DNA from 2 places in the Paenibacillus sp. GD4 genome. Region 2 is predicted to be linked to the other one. Evidence: riboswitches for the same ligand, from Rfam matches in the RefSeq annotation. Region 2 holds a riboswitch; the other holds the start of a gene.

Region 1 (7,675 bases), 180 kb from region 2:
AGGGGAGTCCCCTTCACCCTTCGTATTAACCGCTCCGTTGATGCCCCCTTGAGCACAAACGGAGTGAGAACGTTTCACCGGTACCAAAGAAAACAGGTCGACGTGAACGCCGGCTTCAGCAGCTTTGATGGTTGCCATGAGGCCAGCCAGACCGCCGCCGACTACGATGATTTTACTATTCGCCATTGTCGCTCACTCCCCCTTAATGTGTTCCTGTCGCTGCCGGCAGCTTACTGAATTCCGGATCTGTAAATGCCGTCAGAGACATAATAAACATAATGCTCATTACTACGAAAACGCCCATCCAAATATAAGTCGATACTTTCTGTGCGCGAGGACCGACAGTGATTCCCCAGCTGACCAGGAACGACCACATGCCGTTGCTGAAGTGGAATACGGCAGCTACGACACCGATGACATAGAATACATAGTTGACCGGGTTTGTAGCGATTTCATGCATCCGCACGCCGATATCTCCCTGAGGAAGACCCAGCGTAATCGCAAACCGGGTTTGGAAAAAGTGCCATGCGACAAAAAGAAACGTAATGACGCCCGTCACACGCTGCCACAAGAACATTTGATTGCGGAAATAGCCATAGTTCGTTACATTATGGCGTGCCGTATAAGCAACGTACAAACCGTAGATCGCATGGTACGCCAAAGGTATCCAAATACCGAAGATCTCAAGGAACAGTACGAGCGGCAGCTCATGCAGCCAATTGACCTGATCCAAGAATGCCGCGTGTCCGCCGCTGTGCGCTTTGTAGTTGGTCAGCAAATGCTCGATCAAAAAGAAGCCGACCGGAATAACGCCCAGCAGGGAATGCAGCTTGCGAGAATAATACGAATTCTTAAACATTACCCTTCGTTCCCCCCTAGAAATGTGAAACTTGTCACTGCAAACATAAAAACCATTAAACATTGTACTCCTGCTTACCAAGGAGCGTCAACCAAATTCGATACGCCTATTTTCCATGAATCGACAATCTTTTATGCAAGCACCGCTGGAAAATGTGAACACTGCGTGACAACTACCATACTACTCCTTTATCGCTTATAATGGAAGTGCCGATTTTTTATAATCGCTTATTCGGATTATGCATATGCAAGGAGATACCCATGGAGAACCTTGATATTTTCGCCGTTGTTGTGGAACAGCAGAGCCTCAATCGGGCCTCCCAGCTGTTAAATATCTCACAGCCGGCGCTTTCCCGCAAAATCATGCGTCTGGAAGAGGAGCTCGGCGTCGAGCTGTTTCTCCGAAAAGGCAAACGGCTGGAGCTTACAAGAGCCGGCCAGATCTGCTACGAATATGCTCAGGAGCAGCTGCAGCGGGAGCGTAAGCTGCATAAAGAGCTGAAAGCCTTCCGGTCCGGTGAGAAGCCGCAATCCCTGACGATCGGAGCAAGTCTGACTACGCTTCAATCGACGTTGCCTGACCTAATTACTATTTATACCCGAGAATACCCGAATACAGACATTAAGGCCATTACCGGCAAAACCCACGAGATCGTTCCGCTGGTCAAGGAGCGCAAGGTGGACATCGGCCTGGTCGCCTCACGGATCGAACATGCCGGCCTCACCTGTCTCCCCCTGTTCGACGATCATTTGTGCCTCGTGCTCCCGGAGGATCACCCGAGCAGCGATAAGCCCGAATGGGAGGCCGGTGATCTCGACCGCCTGCCGATGATTTTGTTTTCCCGGGGTACCTGGTACCGGATTCTCATGGATGATCTGTTTCAGCGGTATGGCATCCATCCCGATGTAAAGATGGAGATCGACTCCTTCGAGGCAATCATTCGGCTCGTGTCGACCTGCAAAACGGCAACTTTGCTGCCGGAATCGTATTTGCGCCGGAACCTCATTCAAGATAACGAGCTCATCATTCGGCATATTCCTGCGCTCGAGCAAACGAAAAGAACGACCTCCCTGCTGTTTACAGAAGAGGCCGCCCTGGAGCCGTCGATCAAACGCTTCATCGATCAGACCGTGCGTCATTTTCACGTATAAAACCGTCTATCTTTCCTCCAAGCGGAGCCACTTGGCAACCAGACCGGTGGTTCCCGCCTGCACGATAATCGTCAGCAGCACAGCCATGAAGGTGACAGAGGAGATGATGTCCGCGTATTTTACCCCCATGCCTGCCACCATCCCGCAAAGTGCAGCCGGAATGACTCCGGTTTCCCGGACCCAGAACATGAATGCAATTTCATTCGGTTTCCAATCCGCCCTGGAATCGGGCAAGGTGCACGCGAGCACGGTCAGCGGACGCGCAACCAGCATGAAGATCGCAATAACTAGCAAGCTTGGCCCTAAATAAAGAAGAATGACTTCCAAATTCACCTGGCTTCCGAGCAAAAAAAAGATCAACATCCGCATAAGCACGGTCATATTTTCCGTAAAATGCTCCATTTCCTTCAGCTTGTCGTTCAGGTCAAGCCCGAAGGACGGGGCATTCCCCCAGATCAGGCCGGCTACGAAGGTGGCCATGAAGCCGCTGACCTGCAGCGATTCACCCAGCCAATACGTACCCAGCGCAGTAACCACCAGAGCGATCGTGGCGTAATCCCGAAGCCAGCCGAGCCTCAAGTGTCCTGTAACGAAGGCAAGCGCCAAGCCTACCATAATACCTACGCCAATCCCGCCAAGCGCGGTAAAGCCGAACCTCTCGATGCTGGAGAGCAGCGACACCTCTTGTCCGCTGGTGATCATCGCCAGCACCGTGAACGTCAAGATCGAACCGGTCGCATCGTTGAAGGCTGATTCGCTTTCCACGGTTTCCCGTACCTTGGTCCTGATTTTTACCTGCTTAAAGACCGGAATTAGGGTTGCCGGGTCGGTCGACGAGATAATCGCTCCTAAGAGCACAGCGTAAGCAAAAGGCAAATCCAGCAAATAATGCGCGGCAAACGCTACCACCGCACAGGTGATTAATACGCCCGGGATACTGAGCAGCGTAATCGTCACCCACACCTTGCGCAGCCCCCGAAAACGGATGTTGCGCCCGCCGTCGAACAGAATCAAAGCCGAACCGACTGTCAAAATGAACTGGTTCGTAAACGAGCTGCTTGCTTCATGAATGAGATGCAATCCTTGTCCTACAATCATTCCCGCAATCAGGAATAGAGCTACATCCGGCAATCTCAGCAACGCGGCCAATCGACCGGAAACCATCCCTATACCCAATATGAAAATCAGCAGGAACAGCACATGATGGATCAGCAGTTGATTTTCCATTCCGCTACCCGATCACTTCCTCCTCGAACGTCTCGATTTGCTGGTTCGTTCCGATAATGACCATAACATCGTTTTCTTCCACCGTATCCGTTGCAGCCGGCGCAATAATGACACCCTGCTTCTTATTAATCGCTACTACACTGCAGCCGTACCTCGCCCGCGGATCAAGGTCCTTCAGCGAGTAGCCGCACAATCGCTTCGGTACGGACAACTCTACAATCGTGTAATCCTTCGACAGCTCAATGAAATCGAGCAGGTTCGGCGAAGCCAGCTGGTGCGCAACGCGAATGCCCATATCCCGCTCGGGGAAAATCACTCTGTCCACACCGAGCTTCTCCAGCACTTTGCCGTGCAGATCGGACAGCGCCTTGGCCACGACCTTCTTCACGCCGATATCCTTCAATAGAATGGCGGCAAGAATACTTGCCTGGATGTCGTCTCCGATGGCTACGACCACACAATCAAAATTCCGGATGCCGAGTGAGCGCAGCACATCCTCATCCGTAGCGTCGGCGACGACGACGTGCGTCAGCACGTCGCTCATTTCATCAACGGATTCTTCATCCTTGTCGATTCCAAGCACCTCGAACCCAAGCTTTACCAATTCCTTGGCGATGCTGGAGCCGAAGCGGCCCAGTCCGATGACAGCGTATTGACTTCTCTTCATTTGCGGTTGTTCCCCTATCCGATAGTAATTTTCCCTTCCGGGTATCTATATAGCTCTTTTTCCGTTTTCGGGCCGAGCGCATAAGCGAGCGTCAGCGGGCCGAGACGGCCGATAAACATCATGAGGCAAATCATCACCTTGCCGAAATCCGTCAAATCCGGTGTGAGGCCCATCGTCAAGCCTACGGTAGCGAAGGCCGACGTCACCTCAAATAAAATCATCAAGAAGTGGTGATCCTCTGTAGTGGACAGCAGCATCGACGCGAAGACGACCAGGAATAGCGCAAACAAGGTCAGCGTGATCGCCTTGAGGATCCGGTCCTTGCCTAAGCGATGCCGGAACATAACGATGTCCTCCTTGCCCCGGATCATGGCAATAACAGCCCCAATCAGAATCGTAAAGGTCGTCGTTTTGATCCCGCCCCCCGTCGAGCCCGGAGAAGCCCCGATGAACATCAGGATGATGATAAAAAATTGAGTGGCCTGCCGCAGGCCCGCGAGATCCACCGTGTTCGGTCCCGCCGTTCGAGGGGCAACCGACTGGAATAGGGAGCTGAGGATTTTACCTGATAAATCCAGGGACCCTAGTGTTCTCGTATTCGTGAACTCAAACAGGAAGATAACAACCGCTCCTAATCCTATGAGAAAAGCGGACATGCTTAGAACTACCTTTGAATGAAGAGACAGCTTTCTCAACTTGCGGTAATCGAGCAGATCCGATAAAACCACAAACCCGAGGCCCCCAAGCACGATCAGCGCGCAAGAGACAAGGTTGATCATCCAATCGTCGACGTAGCTCGTAAAGCTGGAGAATGGACCTGTGATCGGCCCGAAAATATCAAACCCCGCATTATTAAAGAAAGAAATTCCGTGAAAAATTCCAAACCAGATCGCCTGGCCCGGCTCCATGTCCATAGAAAACCGGATGGCATACAATACGGCACCCATAAACTCTATCGTAAGAGAATAATAAAGCACCTTGCGGATTAAGCGGACGATTCCTTCCATACTGCCTTGATTCATCGCTTCCTGCAAAATAAGCCGTTCTTTTAAGGAGATACGTTTACGAAGAGCAAACGCGAACAGCGTCGACATCGTCATAAACCCTAAGCCGCCTACCTGAATCAATGCAAGGATAACGATTTTGCCGAAGATGGTAAACGATGTCCCGGTGTCCACCACTACAAGACCGGTTACACAGGTGGCCGAGGTAGCCGTGAACAAAGCATTCAGGAATGACAGCGGCTTGCCCGTTGCCGAAGCGATAGGCAGAGTCAGCAAAATCGCTCCCGTCACAATAATCGCGGCGAAGCCCAGTACGAGTATTTGCGGCGGCGTCAGCTCAAATTTTTTCTTTAAACGTTCCACATATTGCACCTTCCGTCCGTTTTTTGAACAACAAAAAAGACACTGGAAGCCCAATGCCGTTTGTATTGGTTCCTGTAACACGCAAGCCTACGAGGTTAGCTGTCGGATTCGGATGTACAGGCACCCGTTCAGTATGCGGCCGCAGACTGAATTCACCCCTAATATCATGGTTCCCCCGTTTTCCATAGGAAATTCGGCTCTATGCAATTGATTTGAATTATAATCCTCCGTCTGTCGGAATACAAACCCCATTTTGCAGCGATTATTCGGCATATTCGGTGAACTTGGCGCTTCGTGTCGACCCAGCAGGGGCGTACGCTAGCTTTACATGCATTTACCGTCCCTTATCTCCGTCAATCATTGGATTTCCAAGATGAATGTATGCTACCTTAAGAGAATAAGATGTTTAGTAACGCATGCAGGGGAATTCATTATATATCATTCGATTTCAAGGAGAAGCCGATGCCCAAACGTTATCAAGATCCTTCGCTTTTGTGGTTAGCTGTAGTCGGTCTGGTATTGTATCTCGGAGTTACGTTTCTTACGCCCTTCATGGAACAGGACAAGCAGATGGAGGAGCAGCCGCAGGCTCCCACTCTAAGCAAGCAGCAGGCCGCGGAAACAGCCGCAGCCTTCGCTAAGAAAATGCTGTCCTTGACGGAGCCATACGACACGTCTACTTATTATCAGTCTCACACGGTAAGAAGCGGTTATTTGCAGAAGGAAAAGCTGACGGAAGCGTATGAGAAGCAGTTCGGGGACCGCCTTCCGATTGATTATTACGAGGTGGAAATCGGGGAGCAGGCAACGGGTACTACCTACTTTGTGGATGTGGATTATCACAAGGGGAATATACTGGCATGGCAAACCGTAAGGACCGCTTCTTCTAAAAGCAAAACGGTCAGCGCCGCTGCAGCCCCCCCCGACCAATTCATCGGTTCGACATTTGCGGAACAGGGGTATGTATTTAGTGATTTCACGCTGAAGGATGGCAAGCCCGCTGCCTCAGGAGAGCTGGTGTACGAGCACAAGCAATGGCGGATTGGAGAAGCACCGTTCCGTATTGCCGTGAAAGCCTCCGGAGAGCTCGTATCGCACTTCAAGCCGGGCTTTGCCGTACCGGATACGTTCATCGCCTGGCAGGAAGCGGAGGACCGGCAATCCGGATGGATGACCTGGATCAGCATGGGCGTATCCAGTCTGATGACGCTGGCTTCCTTGATTGTGATCATAAAATATCGGCGCGAAATCACTTTATCACGCGGACTGACCATGTCGATTGCTTTCGCAGCCATCTACATCACGAACAACTTCAACATGATCCCGGCCGTGCGCTCACAGCACGGAGCCGCCCCTTCGGGCGACGGAATCGGCTTTTATCTATGGATTATCAATATTTTCGTTGTGCTTGTCGCGCTGTCGGCTTATTTCGCCTTCGTTGCCGGCCACCGCTTATGGGTTTGGAAGGGCTGGAACCCTTGGCCAACCTGGCGGGATGCGGAGTTCGGGGGCCATGTTCACAGAGCCATGGTTCGCGGCTATCTGATTTGTCTTTTCATCTTGGGCGTTCAGCAGGTGTTGTTCTTCGTAGCTATGGAGGGCTTCGATGTGTGGGCCGTCAGCGATCCGGCCGACTCCGTCTTTAACATGACATATCCGGCTTTGTTTCCCCTGATGGCATGGGCGGCGGCGATCTCGGAGGAGGCAGTCTATCGTTTATTCGGTATCGCTCTGTTCTGGAAGCTCACCCGAAGCAAATTCCTTGCCGTCTTGATCCCCAGCATGATTTGGGCGATGAGCCATACGCAATACCCGATTTATCCCGTCTACACCCGTTTTGTTGAAGTGACGATTATCGGTCTTATTTTCGGTTATATGTTCCTGAAATACGGCTTCCTTACCGCCATGTTCGCGCATGCTGCCATGGACAGCATCCTGATGGGCTTATCGCTTATGTACATGGGCCAGCCGACCCAAGTGCTGGCAGGCGCAGCCTACTTGCTCGTTCCTGCACTCGTAGGCTGGCTGCTTTCTTGGCTTCACCGGCGCTTTAAGCGTCGGCCCCCTGCTCCAGGGAACCCGGCTGCTCCTCTTCAGGACCCGAATCCGGATTCTGACCGTTTAGCGCCTGTATAATTTGCGCTGCCAGCTTTTCTCCAATGCCTAGAGGCTTGAAGTCGCCGACTTCGGCCTCTTTGATTTTCTTCAGCGAGCCAAAATGCTTCAGCAGCGCCTTGCGCCGCTTCTCCCCTATGCCCGGAATCGCGTCCAGCTGGGACACGATCATCGACTTCGCCCGCGTCTCGCGATGGAAGGTGATTGCGAAGCGGTGCACCTCCTCCTGGATCCGCTGAAGGAGGTAGAACTCCTGGCTGTCGCGAGGCAGCGGCACGACCTCCGCCGG
Region 2 (7,675 bases):
ATCGTCCGCGGTAATGACACCGAGCAGCCGTTTGGACCGGTCCACAACGAACAGGTTCGAAATTCCGCCCTCCCGCATTAATTGCAGAGCTACCCGCGGTCCCCTATCGATGCTGATGGTCTCCGGTCTGCGCATGACATGCGACGCGGTCAGCACCTTGGATAGATCCACATCCTCCACGAACCGTTCTACATATTCGTTCGCAGGATTCATCATGATTTCTTCCGGTGTACCCACCTGGACCACCGAGCCATCCTTCATTAAGGCGATGCGATCGCCTATGCGTAATGCCTCATCAAGATCGTGGGTAATAAATACGATCGTCTTTTTCATCTTCTCTTGCAGATCAAGCAGCTCATCCTGCATATCTTTGCGGATCAGCGGATCAAGTGCGCTAAAGGCCTCATCCATAAGCAAAATATCGGGATCGTTCGCCAGCGCTCTGGCAAGGCCAACCCGCTGCTGCATGCCTCCGCTCAGCTGATCCGGGTAGCTTCCGGCCCAAGCCTCAAGTCCGACCAGCTGCAGTGCCTGCTCCGCTTTCCTCAGACGCTCCTTCTTCTCCATCCCCTGGATCTCCAGGCCGAAGGCGGCATTCTCCAGAATCGTTCGGTGAGGAAGCAAGGCGAACTTCTGAAATACCATGCTGATTTTCTTGCGCCGGACCTCGCGCAGCTGCTCCTGACTCATCTGCATCAGATCCTGTCCGTGAACATAAATGCTTCCCCTTGTCGGCTCAATAAGCCTGTTAAACAGCCGGACCAGCGTCGATTTCCCGCTTCCGGACAAGCCCATAATGACGAAGATCTCGCCAGGCTCGATCGACAGCTGAACCCGGTTCACCCCGACGGTCTGCTTTGTTTCCTTCAATATCTTCTCTTTACTCCAGCCTTTCTCAAGATACGGAAACACCTTATCCGGTTCGTTTCCGAACACCTTGGAAAGCTCTTTAACCTCAATGACGGCCAAGGTAACACCCCATTCCAGTTCATTTCCAGTTCTGACCCTAGTCTATCGTACAAGAAAACAAAGTGTCAACCGTTCATTTCGTTTGTATCGTTTGTACAGAAAATACTGTACAGGGTTATCCTTTGTTTTCTTCCCGTTTCCTCCGTAATGCTTACCTAGTTCTTTCTTTACTTTGTGTTTTCTGTTACTTACAATAAGGCTAATATGTCGAAACTCAGATTTAGACAAACACCGACAGGAGTGGATCAAGGTGTTCACCGAATTGACTGGTTTATCCGCAGAACATGAACAGTCGATTCAAAAGGCGCGCAAACGCATTATTGAATCAGTGGGCAAGAACATGGACTTATACGGCATCACGCTATCTACCGGACTATTATATGGATTGATGTTTTTTCAAGATAAACCGATGACTCTCGATGCCATGGGTGAAGCCATGGAGATGAGCAAAACGAGCATGAGCACGGGAATCCGAACCCTTGTTGATTTAAAGATGGTCAATAAGGTATGGGAGAAGGGGTCGCGGAAGGATCAGTACGAGGTGGAACGGGATTGGCATCAGACCTTTGCCGATTTCTTCGTCATTAAGTGGCGCAAGGCGGTTGAAATGAACCTGACCGCTCTGCGGAAATCGCTAAACGAGCTGACGGCGCTTGCCGGCAAGCACCCGGAGGACGAGACGCTGCAGTCTTATCTTCGCGGAGATATCGAGAAGATCAACCAAGCCATCGCCTACTATATGTGGCTCGACCGGTTGATCGATACCTTGGAATCGGGAGAAATCTACAAGCTTGTCCCGAAGGAAAACGAGTAATAAAACAAGAAGCAGGCTGTCCGCCTAACGTTAAGACGGAACAGCCTGCTTTGGTGTGCTCAAATATTGCTTTATTTTTCCCTATGCGCTTCTACAAGCTCGTACAGCGCCTCTCGGAATCTCCTTTCCTTCCTCCTCTTGAGCCGTTCCTCCTCATGAAGAGAAGTGTACAGCGAAACGCACATGAAGCCCATGATGACGGCGAAGGGCAGCGCCGTGACGATGGAGGCCGTCTGAAGTGCCTGAAGCCCTTGGCTAAGCAGCAGAACAAGTGCGATCAAGGATTGGGCAACCCCCCAAGCCACCTTAATCTTGGTGGAAGGGGTTAAGCTCCCTCCGGAGGTAAACATCCCGAGTACATAGGTAGCTGAATCTGCCGACGTAATAAAAAACGTAATAATCAGCAATGTGGCCAAAGCGCCCAAGATCTTGCCTAACGGCAAATGCCCCAAGGTTATGAACAAAGCGGAGGTCATATCCTTACTGACCGCTTGGGCAATAGGCAAGCCCTCCAGTACTTGCTGATGCAGCCCGACGCCCCCGAAGACGGAGAACCAAAGGAAGCTGAACAGACTGGGAATGAACAGCACACCCAGCACAAACTCCTTCACTGTCCGGCCGCGGGATACGCGGGCAATGAACATGCCGACAAACGGCGCCCACGCGATCCACCAAGCCCAATAGAATAGCGTCCAGTTGCTGACCCAGGTTGCTTGGGTAAAGGGTGTTAACCGCAAGCTCATCTGGATCAGGTTCTGCAGATAGCCCCCTAGCGTCACCGTGAAGGTATCGAGCAGAAACGAGGTGGGTCCGAGCACGAAGGTCGCGATCAGCAAGCCTAGAGCCACCAGCAGGTTGGCATTGCTCAGCATTTTGATCCCTTTGTCCAAACCTGTTGTTGCCGAAAGCATATACAGCACTGTAAGCACGGCAAGGATACCGATTTGGACACCTACTCCGTTCGGTACACCCCATAGAAACTGAAGCCCTCCGTTAATCTGGAGCGTGCCAAGACCAAGCGAGGTGGCCACCCCGAAGGCCGTTGCGATAACGGCAAGTATGTCAATAAGCTTCCCCAGTACCCCATCAACCCGGTCACCAAGCAGCGGATAAAAGGTATGGCTGATTAGACCCTTGCGTTTTTTACGGAATTGAAAATAAGCAAGCGCTACTCCGACGACGGAATAGATGGCCCATGGATGAAGTCCCCAATGAAAGAAAGCATATCGCATGGCAAGTCTGGCCGCCTCGGCGGACTGGCTCTCCGCTGCCTGAGGAGGGGACATGTAGTGGGACAGCGGCTCGGCCACTCCCCAGAAAACAAGCCCGATTCCCATCCCCGCGCTGAACAGCATGGCAAACCAGCTTACGTTGGAATACTCCGGCTCATCCTCGTCTTCGCCAAGACGGATGCCTCCGTACTTGCTGAACGCTAAATAAACGACAAAGATAAGAAATCCGAAGGCGGCGAACAAGTAAAACCAGCCGAAATTCGTCGTCGTATAAGCAAGAAATTCACTAGCCTGCTTCGCGAGACCGCTTGGATTCAAGCTGCCCCAGAGCACAAATAGGAGAATAATAACTGCCGCTATTGTAAAAACCATGGAAGCCTCCGTTTACCTTTTTACCATTTAAGGTATCCGCGGGCAATAGATGCTATTCGGATGCCTCATTTCCTTATCGGAACATCGGGGAGTTCATTAACAAATACAATCCCGCTTGCTTTTTTGCCGGGCTTAGTCCAATGCTTCTCGCTTCCGGGAAGATCGTCGAACCAGGCCGCATCCGAAGGACAGTCCAGCATCATGAATTTCCCATATTCCCCGTCGCGGGATTGATGGTACTTTAAATAGGCTTTGCCTGATTCGATAGCTAGTATTTCGATTTTACCGGAGGTATGGCTCATGTATAGGCGAACCCGCTTCCCGAGCCCCGATGTCCTGGCCTTCGCTTCCTCCACGATCCGGTAAACCCGCTCCAACGGCAGTACAAATTCCCGATTTCCCGTTACGGGACGATTGATGAAAAAATAATATGGCGTCACACCGGCCCAGGACAGCTTGTCGAGCAGCTCCCCAAGGATCACAGGGTCATCATGATTGATGTGAGCCATAACGTAAATTCGCTTCTCCGGAGTGGAATACATGTGGATTGTATCTAATAATTCCTGGTCCTCATAAATGCGCATCGGATTAAATACAGGAATTTTGGAGCCTAACCGTATAATCTTTACATGCTCAATCTGTCTGAGTCGCTCCAGGATCTTAGCCAACTTGGCGGTTGCAAGAATCAAGCTGTCTCCGCCGGTGAGAAGCACGTTATTAATCTCAGGATGCTTTGCAATATAGTTGATGCCCGGGCTGACATCCGACATCATAAAAAAACAGCCCATGGTCACCTAATTGCAAATCTGCCATTATACACGCGAAAGCATGGCTTCCGAGCGCCGATAATTGCACATCTGCGATTACACTGGTCATGAAACACGAAAAACCAACCTTCCTTCCCGCCCAATTGCAGATTTGCAACTATAATCGCGAAACCTGCCCATCGAGCAACAGTAATCGCACATCTGCTATTACATAGGCTTTAAAACAAGAAAAAACTCACCATGCTTGGTGGCTTTGCCTTCTTTTCCGCTTTTCAAAAGAGCAAAACAAAAAAAGACCCTTTGCTCATGAAAAAGGCTTCGTCTTACAGGACGAAAGTTCCCCCTATTCTCATGGGCACGGGTCTCCCGGAAAGCACAAAAAGACCCGATGCGTCGGGTCAATTCACACATTGAGTATGCATAGGCATGCAAACAATTGTTGACCCATCTACTGCTGACGAGGTTAGCTGCCGGGCTCGGGGAAAGATGGTTCCCTACATCGATGACTTCATGATTCGCCCCAACAACATTGGTTCCCCCGATTTCCGACGATGTCGGAAATTAAGCGTACACTTATGTTACAAAATAAGGAAAACATTGTCAGCCCTTAGACGTCTCCCTTCTCAAAACAAGACTGCGGCATCGAGTCCGCAGTCTTGTTCCGCTTACACGCGTGTTATTCTCGTCCAAAAGCCGCCCTTGAAGTTCTTGGGCTCATGGGAAATGATGAACGCCTTAGGTGCAAGCTCCTCTATCGTGTGCATGAGCTTGCGGGCGTTGCGGCGCCGCACCAGGACCTGCATCACAAGGCGCTTGCCGTCCCGTCCGTCCGCCGGCCATGTCGTTACTCCGTAGCCATGATCCCTCAGCTCGTTAGGAAGCTTGGATTCTAAGGAATCCACGATCACCTGCACCACCAGATAGCCTAATGCCAGCGCTTCTTCGATGCGGCTTCCGAGATACACACCAAGGCCAAAGCCGATGCAGTAAGCAGCCATATTCCATGGATTGTTCATGTTCTGAAGCACCAGATTCAAGCCCAGCAGGTAGATGAATACTTCAGCCATAGAAAGGAAGGAAGCCAGGAGGGTTCTGCCTTTGATGACCAAGATTAGCCGTAATGTGAAAGTAGAAACATATGCGATGTTTATGGCAATGATCGATCCGATTAAAGGCAGCGAGATCATAGGCGCTACCTTTCTGCGATATATCCGGGTCTTGGCGCTTGCCCGGAGTACGGAGCAACGAGACGATTCGTCTCGCTGTTGTACACCAGAAATACGTTGCTCCGGGGCATCGGAGAGATGTTGCTGTTCGAGCCGTGCATTATGTTGCAATCAAACAGCACGATCGACCCGGCCTTCCCGACAGGAGTATGGATGCCGTGCTCCCGCACCAGCTTCGTAAGGCTGTCCTGATCGGGAACGCCGTACTCCTGGCGGCGGAGCGACTCCTTATAATGCTGGTCCGGCGTTTGCCCCACGCACGAGATGAAGGTTCGATGAGATCCCGGCACTACCATCAGGGGGCCGTTGTAATCATAGTTATCCTCTAAGGCGATGGAGCAGCTGAGCGCCCTCATTCGGGGCATGCCATCCTCCACATGCCAGGTTTCGAAATCCGAGTGCCAGTAGAACTCCTTGCCCGTAAACCCCGGCTTAAAGTTAATCCGGGACTGATGAACGTACGTGGGCCCGCCCAGCAAATAATCGACGATCCCCTTGACCCGCGGATGCTCGGCAAGCTGCTTGAAGAGATCATTATGCTGATGCACGGCGAAGATCGATCGGACCTCTTCGCTGCCCGGCTCGCGAATCACTTCCTTCGCTTCGGAATGCCGGCCCTCCTTCCAGAGACGCTTCAGCTCGTTTTTAAATTCGGCAATTTCCCCTTCCGCAAAAAAGCTGTCGAGAAACAAATAGCCGTTCTGCTCATAAAATTCGGATTGGATACGGCTGATCGGCGCATCCGGCGACCAGGCAGAATATACAACGGGATCCTTACGTTCGATCCATTCGGGGTACTCCCGAACTCGGGATGGATATACATCGGCAGTAGCGTCCGCTTGCGTCAAATGATTGGCTGAAGTCATGCTCGTATCCTCCTTAAAATTGGGTTCGAATGTTAGCTGGTAAGCAGCGGATAGGTCCCCTGCTCGTCGTGCACCTCTCGTCCTACAAGAGGCGGATTGAACACACAGATCATGCGCAGCTGGGATTGTGCGCGCAAGTAGTGCTTCTCGTTTCCGTTCAGCGCATAGAACATTCCTGCCCGAATCGGGTACGTCTCTCCCCCGATCACCTCGATTTCGCCCTCCCCCTCGATGCAGTAGACGGCCTCCAAGTGATTCTGATACCAGATCAAGGTTTCCGTTCCCGCCTTAATCAGCGTATCGTTCATTGAGAATCCCATGCCGTCCTTCTGCAGAAGCAACCTTCTTGAGTTCCACGTCTCGGTATCCACATCGTCCTTCGTTCCCAGCACCTGCTCCAAATGCTTTACGATCATGTCGTTTCCTCTCCCTTGTCCTCAGTTATCGTTCTTCTTTGCCTGCCGCCTAGCCAGCTCCCGGAACCCTTCAGCCAGAAGGCGAAGTCCTTGTTCCAGCACCTCAGCTTCAATCGTGAGCGGAGGCATCAGCTTCGCCACCTCGCCGCGGGGGCCGGAGGTTTCCATGATTAAGCCTTGTTCAAAAACGATTCCGCACAGCACCTCCGCCAGCTCCGGCCTGCTGAAGGCGATGCCTTGAATGAATCCCTTGCCCCGGAGCTCTCCCTGCAATTCAGGATGCAGGCTGAGCATACGCTCTAACGTCTTGCGGATCATCCTGCTTTTCACATCAATTTCCCGCTCCAGCTCGTTCGTCCGCCAATATTCGAGCGCCTTTGCCGCCGCGACGAAGCCCAGATTGTTGCCTCGGAACGTTCCGTTATGCTCACCCGGGTTCCATTGGTCAATTTCGGGCTTAAGCAGCGTTATCGCCATCGGCAGCCCGAAGCCCCCAATCGACTTCGACATGCACACGATGTCCGGTTCTATCTCCGTCCCATCGAAGCTGAAGAAGCTGCCGGTCCGGCCGCACCCCATCTGGACGTCATCGATGATCAACAGAATCCCCCGCTCCTTGCACAATGCTGCGATCCCCTGCAGCCAATCCTTGCTGGCGACGTTCAGACCGCCCTCCCCTTGCAGGGTCTCCAGAATGATCGCCGCCGGCAGCGGCACTCCGCTTCCCGGGTCATCCAGAAGCTTCTCAATATACCCTGTTGTATCCAAATCCTTCCCAAAGTATCCGTCGTACGGCATAAAGATCGAATTTCCCAGCTCTACTCCCGCTCCCTTGCGCTTGAAGCTGTTGCCGGTAACCGCCAGCGAGCCGAGCGTCATGCCGTGGAAGGCGTTGGTGAAGCACATCACCGCCGTTCTGCCGGTTACCTTGCGGGCAATCTTCAGGGCGCTTTCCACGGAGTTGGTCCCTGTAGGTCCGGGGAACATCACTTTGTAGTGAAGTCCACGCGGCT

What was found. A riboswitch is a leader RNA that binds a small molecule or an ion and turns the genes downstream of it on or off. The one in region 2 is predicted to bind cyclic di-AMP.
Region 1: it holds a riboswitch for cyclic di-AMP, as region 2 does, so the genes downstream of both, RAC89_RS17250 (TrkH family potassium uptake protein) here and RAC89_RS16325 (KamA family radical SAM protein) in region 2, are expected to answer to the same signal.

Annotation. Positions count from the first base shown of each region.
Region 1 covers NZ_JAVCYK010000001.1:3,552,577-3,560,251, reverse strand. Annotated here, with positions in the region: gene sdhA (succinate dehydrogenase flavoprotein subunit) at 1-186, opposite strand, end outside; gene RAC89_RS17270 (succinate dehydrogenase cytochrome b558 subunit) at 203-859, opposite strand; gene RAC89_RS17265 (LysR family transcriptional regulator) at 1,120-2,010, shown strand; gene RAC89_RS17260 (cation:proton antiporter) at 2,017-3,237, opposite strand; gene RAC89_RS17255 (potassium channel family protein) at 3,242-3,904, opposite strand; gene RAC89_RS17250 (TrkH family potassium uptake protein) at 3,919-5,271, opposite strand; cyclic di-AMP (ydaO/yuaA leader) riboswitch at 5,341-5,480, opposite strand; gene RAC89_RS17245 (CPBP family intramembrane glutamic endopeptidase) at 5,734-7,407, shown strand; gene uvrC (excinuclease ABC subunit UvrC) at 7,322-7,675, opposite strand, start outside.
Region 2 covers NZ_JAVCYK010000001.1:3,370,983-3,378,657, reverse strand. Annotated here, with positions in the region: gene proV (glycine betaine/L-proline ABC transporter ATP-binding protein ProV) at 1-969, opposite strand, end outside; gene RAC89_RS16335 (GbsR/MarR family transcriptional regulator) at 1,220-1,783, shown strand; gene RAC89_RS16330 (glycine betaine uptake BCCT transporter) at 1,855-3,387, opposite strand; partial or broken gene RAC89_RS16325 (KamA family radical SAM protein) at 3,453-4,157, opposite strand; cyclic di-AMP (ydaO/yuaA leader) riboswitch at 4,592-4,732, opposite strand; gene RAC89_RS16320 (DUF2179 domain-containing protein) at 4,820-5,341, opposite strand; gene thpD (ectoine hydroxylase) at 5,347-6,246, opposite strand; gene RAC89_RS16310 (ectoine synthase) at 6,279-6,662, opposite strand; gene ectB (diaminobutyrate--2-oxoglutarate transaminase) at 6,684-7,675, opposite strand, start outside.